2 regions of the Bacillus cereus group sp. BfR-BA-01383 genome follow, and region 2 is predicted to be linked to the other one. Evidence: riboswitches for the same ligand, from Rfam matches in the RefSeq annotation. Region 2 holds a riboswitch; the other holds the start of a gene.

Region 1 (4,188 bases), on a different contig from region 2:
GTACAAACTGGTATTGATTTACCGAATGAAACTGCGGGACAAATTGGAAGAAAAGATAATCAGCCTGGTTTCTTATTAGATTATTCGATTGGACAGTATGATACGTATACACCACTTCAGCTTGCACAATATATTTCAACTATCGCAAATGGCGGTTATCGAATGAAACCGCAAATTGTTCAAGAGATTAGAGAACAAACCGTTCAAAAAGATGAAGTTGGTAAAGTGATGCATTCAATAGAACCAGTCGTTTTAAATAAAGTAGATATGAAAGAGGAGTATATAAATCAAGTAAAAGAAGGATTTAGAAAGGTATTCCAAGAAGGGGATGGAACGGGAGTAAGAGCGTTCCAAAAAGCATCGTATAAACCAGCTGGTAAAACAGGGACCGCACAAACGGTATACGGTGGAGAAAGTGATATTGGGCGAAATGAGAAAGGCGATCGTAGAGAATGCTATAACTTAACATTAGCAGGATATGCGCCATATGATGATCCAGAAATAGCATTTTCTGTCGTTGTACCGTGGGTTATAAATGATAAATCTGGTATTAACTCTGATATTGGAAAAGAAGTTTTAGATGCTTATTTTGAATTGAAAAGTAAGCGGTTAACTGGGGAAGCGACAAAAGTAGAGAATTAAAAAGTACGAATCGTTTCTAGTATGTATATAAACTAGGGACGTTTTAATATAGAAATAGATTAGAAAAGAGGCATAAAATAATTCTATTAACTATTCACGTTTTATAAATTAAATCATATATTGATAGCATAGGACAAGCTGAAAAGCTTATCCTAACCTCACAGAACACTCCTTATCACGGTTAAGCATCTATTTTTGTAGATGCTTTTTTTGATGACTGACAATTATTTATCAACCTAATGTTCCATTTGTGATAATACCGTATGATAAAGAACAGCTTATTAGCACAAAGGCTGACAGAGCTTGAAGCAGCAAATAGGTTATCAAAAGAAGCAATTACAGTTATGGAATCTCTTTTAAATTAATAGATTGGACAATTAAAAACATAGAGGGCACACTTTTATGCTTTTATTTTATTATCCAGCAAACTGCACAGCAGTATTTGCATGTAAAAAAGCAGTATCAAATACAGGAACTGTTAGATCGTTCTGGGAAATGAGCAAAGGTATTTCAGTACAACCGAGTAGTATACCTTCCGCACCATTTTGAACTAATGAGTTTGTAATTTGTAATAGCTTTTCTTTTGATGTTTCTGAAATAATTCCTTTACTTAATTCATTTAAAATAACATGATGGATAAAAGTCCTTTCCTCGTCATTTGGAATGATTGTCTCAATATTATAATTTGCTAGTCGTGATTTATAGAAATCTTGTTCCATCGTTTGTTTCGTCCCTAAAAGTCCGATACGTTTTATATTGTGTTCTACCATTTTTTTAGCACTTACATCGCCAATGTGAAGAAGCGGGATGGATATTGCATTTTCTACTTCTTCAGCAAATAAATGCACCGTATTTGAGCACATTAATAAACAGTCAGCACCGGATTTTTCAACTTTTTTTGCAACTGTGACTAATTCATTTTTCACTTCTTCATATTGATGGTTTTGTAATAAAGTAGTTACTTCACCAAAGTCCATGCTGTATAAGACAAGTTTAGCATTTTGATCATATTGAGAGAGTGTAAGTGTATTAATATGTTTATAGTATAGTGATGTAGATTCCCAACTTAGTCCACCAATTAAACCAATTACTTTCATCATACATTCCTCCCGTAACAATTTTGAATTCATTATTTCATAATTCCGATAAGAATACAATGATTTAGGTGTATTATTTAACGAAAAATAAAAATAATTAGAAAAGTATTGAAAATCACTCTTATTGGTGCCATAATACGAATTACAAATTAATACTTATCCAGAGAGGTGGAGGGAACGGCCCTAAGAAACCTCAGCAACCCCTATGTAATTTCATAGGAAGGTGCTAATTCCGCAGAGGACACGATGTGTTTTTTGCAAGATAAGAGGATTCTTGAACGTGAAAGAAAATGACCTCTTATGTAAGAGGTCATTTTTTATTGTATAGAAAGGGAGTGTCGATGCATAATTCATTTTTTAAATAAATATAGAGTAATAAAAGTTTACTAATATGAGAGGAGAATTGAAATGAACAAATTATCAACAAAGTTAGTAGTAGCAATCGGAATCGGATCAGCCTTATACGGGATATTAGGACTTTGGGGATTTACTATTGCACCAAATACATTTATTAAACCTGGATTAGCTATATTAACCATTTTTGGTGCATTATTTGGTCCAGTGGCTGGACTGTTAATAGGACTTATCGGTCATACCGTAACAGATACGATCACTGGCGGGGGTATTTGGTGGGGCTGGGTAGTTAGCTCAGGAATTATTGGTTTTGCGATGGGTCTCATTCAAAAAAGAACTGGTTTTAGTGTGAAAAACGGGACGTATAGTAAGGGGGATATTTCTTATTTAGCAATTGCTGGGTTAGTTGGTATTGTCATTGCTATTATATTTGCTGGAGCATTCGATATTATTGTGATGGGAGAACCGTTTGACAAAATTGTTATACAAGTACTAGGAGCAACAATTTCGGATGTTATTGTATTTTTAGTTCTTGGATTACCGATTACAATTGGTCTGGCTAAATCAAATAAAAAACATACACATTTAAAAATTGAAAAGTAGGGATGTTAACATGCAACCAATTATTTCGTTTGAACACTTTACCTTTCAATACGGGCATGCTGCGCAGCCTACTTTAAAAGACATTACATTTCATATAAATTCTGGCGAAAAAGTACTAATTGCTGGACGAAGCGGTTCAGGGAAATCGACGTTAGCTCATTGTATCAATGGGCTAATCCCATTTTCATATGAAGGGATTAGTACGGGTAACATTTTAATTGCTGGTAAAGACCCGAGGGAAGGCAGTATTTTTGAACAGAGTAAATATGTAGGAACAATTTTGCAAGATCAAGATGCTCAATTTATTGGCCTTACAGTAGAAGAAGATGTAGCTTTTTATTTAGAGAATGAATGTGTAAATCAACATGATATGAAAAGGATTGTTGCAGACTCATTAACAAAGGTGAAGATGCATACTTTTCATAAACAAAGTCCACATGAATTATCAGGAGGCCAAAAGCAAACTGTTTCTCTAGCAGGTCTGTTAACAACAAATGCCGATATATTATTGTTCGATGAACCGTTAGCAAACTTAGATCCGCTAAGTAGCTTACATACAATCGAACTTATTAAAGATATACATAAACAATATAATAAAACAATTGTAATTATTGAACATCGAATAGAAGAAATTTTAAAACTGGATGTGGATAAAATTATTTTAATTGATGAAGGTGTAGTTGTTGCGATAGGGACACCAGAAGAGATTTTGGCATCAAATATATTACCTCGTATTGGCTTACGAGAGCCTATTTACATCGAAGCACTAAAGAGATTACATTTTGATAGTAATAATGACGTAATATATCCACTTGAAAATCTTCACAAGGAAAGAATCTATAGCGTTATAAAAGAGTGGATGAATAAGCAAATTGTATTAAAAAGTAATACTAAAAACAAGGAATTACTTAAAGTAGAGAATTTGTCATTTTCATATCCTAATAAACAAAAAGTATTAAAAAATGTAAGTCTATCAATATGCGAAGGAGAAATTGTAGCGCTGTTGGGACATAATGGAGCAGGGAAATCAACATTAGCTCATAGTCTGATTGGTATAAATAAAATAAAAGATGGAGAAATTTTGTTAGATGGAGTAACTATCAGTTCTTGGTCTATTCGTAAACGTGGGGAAATTATATCTTATGTGATGCAAAATCCAAATCATATGATTACACAACCTACTGTGTTAGAAGAAGTTTCATTTTCTTTGAAATTTAAAAAGTTTTCTAAGGAAGAAGTTAAATATAGAGCTGAAGAATCGTTAAAAATCTGTGGTTTATATCCATTTCGTAATTGGCCAATTCAGGCATTAAGCTACGGGCAAAAAAAGAGATTAACTATCGCATCTGTATTAATCACAAATCCCAAACTTATCATATTAGATGAACCGACAGCTGGACAAGATTACTATCATTATAAACAGTTTATGTCGTTTATTAAAAAACTGACTAAAAAGGGAATATCATTTATTTTTATCACACACGATATGAAT
Region 2 (4,188 bases):
CTATCGAGCCACCAACAATATGTACACCATATTGCTTCGACCATTCTTTCAACTTTTCTTTCGTTTCTAATCCATTCCTATCTGCAATTTCAGAAAGTCTCGTTAAATCATATCCTGTTGTCCATAGTTCTGGTAAAACAATAACATCTGGTCTTTCCTTCATCGCTTCACTAATTTTAGTTTTAGCGTTCTCAATATTTTTTTCTACATCTCCAAAGACAATATCCATTTGAATACATGCGACTTTCATTTTGTCAGCCCCATTCTTATTTTTTTCTTTACAAAATACTGGAAAGATTATATCATTTGTCACTAGAATTGTAACAACTTTCAAAAGAGGTGGAAAGTATGAAATTATTTCAACCTTCTGAGATAGTAACATCATTGCCAACACAATTTTTTGCTTCACTTGTTGCAAAAGTTAACAAAGTCGTTGCAGCTGGTCACGATGTTATTAATCTAGGTCAAGGTAATCCAGATCAACCAACACCACAGCATATCGTAAAAGCTTTACAAGATGCTGCCGAAAAGACCATTCATCATAAATATCCGCCATTTCGCGGACATGAAAGTTTAAAAGAAGCTGTGGCAACATTCTATCTACGTGAATATGATGTAGTAGTAAATCCAAAAACTGAAGTTGCTATTTTGTTTGGTGGAAAGGCTGGATTAGTAGAATTACCAATTTGTTTTACAAACCCTGGTGATACTATTCTCGTTCCAGATCCAGGCTATCCAGATTATTTATCCGGAGTTGCTTTAGCAAAGGCACACTTTGAAACAATGCCGCTTATTGCAGAAAATAATTTTTTACCGGATTATACAAAAATTGATGACTCTATTGCGGAGAGCGCAAAGTTAATGTTTTTAAACTATCCAAACAATCCTACTGGCGCTACTGCATCAAAAGATTTTTTTGATGCAACCATTCATTTTGCTAATAAACATAATATATTAGTTGTTCATGATTTTGCTTACGGTGCTATCGGGTTTGATGGTCAAAGACCCGTTAGTTTCTTGCAAGCAGATGGCGCTAAAGATACAGGAATTGAAATTTACACATTATCAAAAACTTTCAATATGGCTGGGTGGCGTATTGCTTTTGCAGTCGGGAATGAAAGTGTCATCGAAACAATTAACCTATTGCAAGATCATATGTATGTTAGTATTTTTGGTGCAGTTCAAGACGCAGCCCGCGAAGCACTATTAAGTTCACAGTCTTGTGTAACAGATCTTGTAAATAGTTACGAATCTAGGAGAAATGCTCTTATTTCAGCTTGTCACTCAATTGGTTGGAATGTTGATATTCCAACAGGATCATTCTTCGCATGGCTTCCTGTACCAGAAGGATATACATCTGAGCAATTTTCTGATATTTTACTAGAAAAAGCACACGTTGCAGTTGCTCCTGGTATTGGATTTGGTGAGCATGGCGAAGGGTATGTCCGTGTTGGTCTCTTGCATACAGAAGATAGATTACGAGAAGCAATTCATCGAATTGATAAATTAAATTTTTTCAAAAAATCGTTGACAACATAAAAAATATCTGACAAAATTCAGTTATCTTAAAAATTTAAACATTTCTAAATACTTCTTATCAAGAGCAGGTGGAGGGACGAGCCCGACGAAACCCGGCAACCGATCTACAATCGTAGACACGGTGCTAATTCTCGCAGCATTACGCTGACAGATAAGGAGCTGGTTGTAAAAAAACCTCTCCTTAGCTGAGAGGTTTTTTTATTTAACTAGGAGGTTATAACAATGAGCGGAATTATAGCGACGTATTTAATCCATGACGATTCACATAACTTAGAAAAAAAAGCTGAGCAAATTGCACTCGGTTTAACAATTGGCTCTTGGACTCATTTGCCACACTTATTGCAAGAACAATTAAAACAACATAAAGGCAATGTCATTCATATTGAGGAATTAGATGAACAAGAACATATCAATTCGTATCTACGTAAAAAAGTAAAACGCGGGATTATTAAAATAGAATACCCATTATTAAACTTCAGTCCAGATTTACCAGCGATTTTAACAACTACATTCGGAAAGCTATCACTTGATGGCGAAGTGAAATTAATTGATTTAACTTTTTCAGATGAGTTAAAAAAGCATTTTCCTGGCCCGAAATTTGGTGTAGATGGCATTCGAAACCTTTTACAAGTGTATGACCGTCCTCTTTTAATGAGTATTTTTAAAGGCATGATTGGACGAAATATTGGATATTTAAAAACGCAATTACGCGATCAAGCAAGTGGTAGTGTGGATATCGTAAAAGATGATGAAATTTTATTTGAGAATTCATTAACACCACTAACAAAGCGAATTGTATCTGGAAAAGAAGTTTTACAATCTGTATATGAAACACACGGCCATAAAACGTTATATGCCGTAAATTTAACAGGACGAACTTTTGATTTAAAAGAAAATGCGAAACGTGCAGTACAAGCTGGTGCTGATATTCTATTATTTAACGTATTTGCTTACGGACTAGATGTACTACAATCACTTGCAGAAGATGACGAAATCCCAGTTCCTATCATGGCACACCCTGCTGTAAGTGGTGCTTATTCAGCATCCAAGTTATATGGGATCTCGTCTCCACTATTACTTGGAAAGCTGCTTCGTTATGCTGGTGCTGATTTTTCTTTATTCCCCTCTCCATATGGCAGCGTTGCGTTAGAAAAAGAAGAGGCTCTTACCATCTCAAAATATTTAACTGAAGACGATGCATTTTTCAAGAAAAGTTTTTCCGTTCCATCTGCTGGTATTCACCCTGGTTTCGTTCCCTTTATTCTACGAGATTTCGGTAAAAATGTTGTTATTAATGCTGGCGGTGGGATTCATGGGCATCCGAATGGAGCGCAGGGCGGTGGCAAAGCATTCCGTGCTGCAATTGAAGCTACTTTGCAAGGAAAACCACTCCATGAAGTAGATGAAATAAATTTGCATAGCGCACTACAAATATGGGGAAATCCCTCACATGGGGTGAAATTATGAGTATTCAAGTGTTTTGTGATTTCGATGGTACGATTACAAATAACGATAACATTATGTCCATTATGGAAAAATTCGCACCACCAGAAGCAGAAGAAGTAAAGAATAGAATTTTATCACAAGAGCTATCTATTCAAGAAGGTGTTTCTCAATTATTCCAATTGCTACCTACTAATCTACACGATGATATGATTCAATTTTTAAAAGAAACTGCTGAAATTCGTAGTGGCTTTCGTGAATTTATACAATTTGTAAATGAAAATAATATTTCTTTTTACGTAATATCAGGCGGAATGGATTTCTTCGTCTATCCACTCTTACAAGGAATTATTCCAAAAGAGCAAATTTACTGTAATAAAACAGACTTTTCAAACGAATGCATTACAGTTAATTGGCCTCACCCTTGTGATCATCACTGTCAAAATCATTGCGGATTATGTAAATCATCTTTAATCCGTAAATTAAGTGATACAAATGACTTCCATATTGTAATTGGAGATTCAATTACTGATTTACAAGCTGCGAAACAAGCGGATAAAGTATTTGCCCGCGACTTTCTTATTACCAAATGTGAAGAAAATCGTATTGCTTATACACCGTTTGAAACATTTCAGGATGTTCAAGCTGAATTAAAACATTTGTTGGAGGTGAAATTATGAAACAACTTTTTCGTCAATGGTATGACTTAAGCGAGATCAAAAAAGAGTTAACAACACGAAATTGGTTTCCAGCAACAAGTGGTAATATTTCTATAAAGGTTAGTCACGAGCCACTTACTTTTCTTATTACAGCAAGCGGTAAAGATAAAACAAAAACCACTCCAGATGATTTTCTATTAGTAGATCATTTAGGAGTTCCCGTATTAGAGACTGAATTACGCCCTTCAGCAGAAACAATATTGCATACACATATTTATAACAATACGAATGCCGGGTGCGTACTTCACATTCATACAACTGATAACAATGTCATCACAAATTTGTATAGTGATGCAGTCACCCTTCAAAATCAAGAAATTATTAAAGCTCTTGATATTTGGGAAGAAGGTGCAACGATTCACATTCCTATTATCGAAAACCATGCCCATATCCCAACTCTTGGAGAAAACTTCCGAAAGCATATACAAGGAGATTCGGGAGCAATATTAATCCGTAACCATGGTATTACCGTATGGGGCCGAGATAG

What was found. A riboswitch is a leader RNA that binds a small molecule or an ion and turns the genes downstream of it on or off. The one in region 2 is predicted to bind S-adenosylmethionine.
Positions count from the first base shown of each region.
Region 1: linked by a shared signal. The riboswitch ahead of MR065_RS09105 (ECF-type riboflavin transporter substrate-binding protein) and the one ahead of mtnW (2,3-diketo-5-methylthiopentyl-1-phosphate enolase) in region 2 are both predicted to bind S-adenosylmethionine.

Region 1 is NZ_JAKUFP010000006.1:175,709-179,896, reverse strand. It holds gene MR065_RS09115 (peptidoglycan D,D-transpeptidase FtsI family protein) at 1-642, shown strand, start outside; gene MR065_RS09110 (aspartate/glutamate racemase family protein) at 1,059-1,742, opposite strand; SAM riboswitch class I at 1,893-2,008, shown strand; gene MR065_RS09105 (ECF-type riboflavin transporter substrate-binding protein) at 2,148-2,696, shown strand; gene MR065_RS09100 (ABC transporter ATP-binding protein) at 2,707-4,188, shown strand, end outside.
Region 2 is NZ_JAKUFP010000001.1:102,366-106,553, forward strand. It holds gene MR065_RS00570 (carbon-nitrogen family hydrolase) at 1-334, opposite strand, end outside; gene MR065_RS00575 (pyridoxal phosphate-dependent aminotransferase) at 349-1,539, shown strand; SAM riboswitch class I at 1,592-1,697, shown strand; gene mtnW (2,3-diketo-5-methylthiopentyl-1-phosphate enolase) at 1,762-3,006, shown strand; gene MR065_RS00585 (2-hydroxy-3-keto-5-methylthiopentenyl-1-phosphate phosphatase) at 3,003-3,662, shown strand; gene MR065_RS00590 (methylthioribulose 1-phosphate dehydratase) at 3,659-4,188, shown strand, end outside.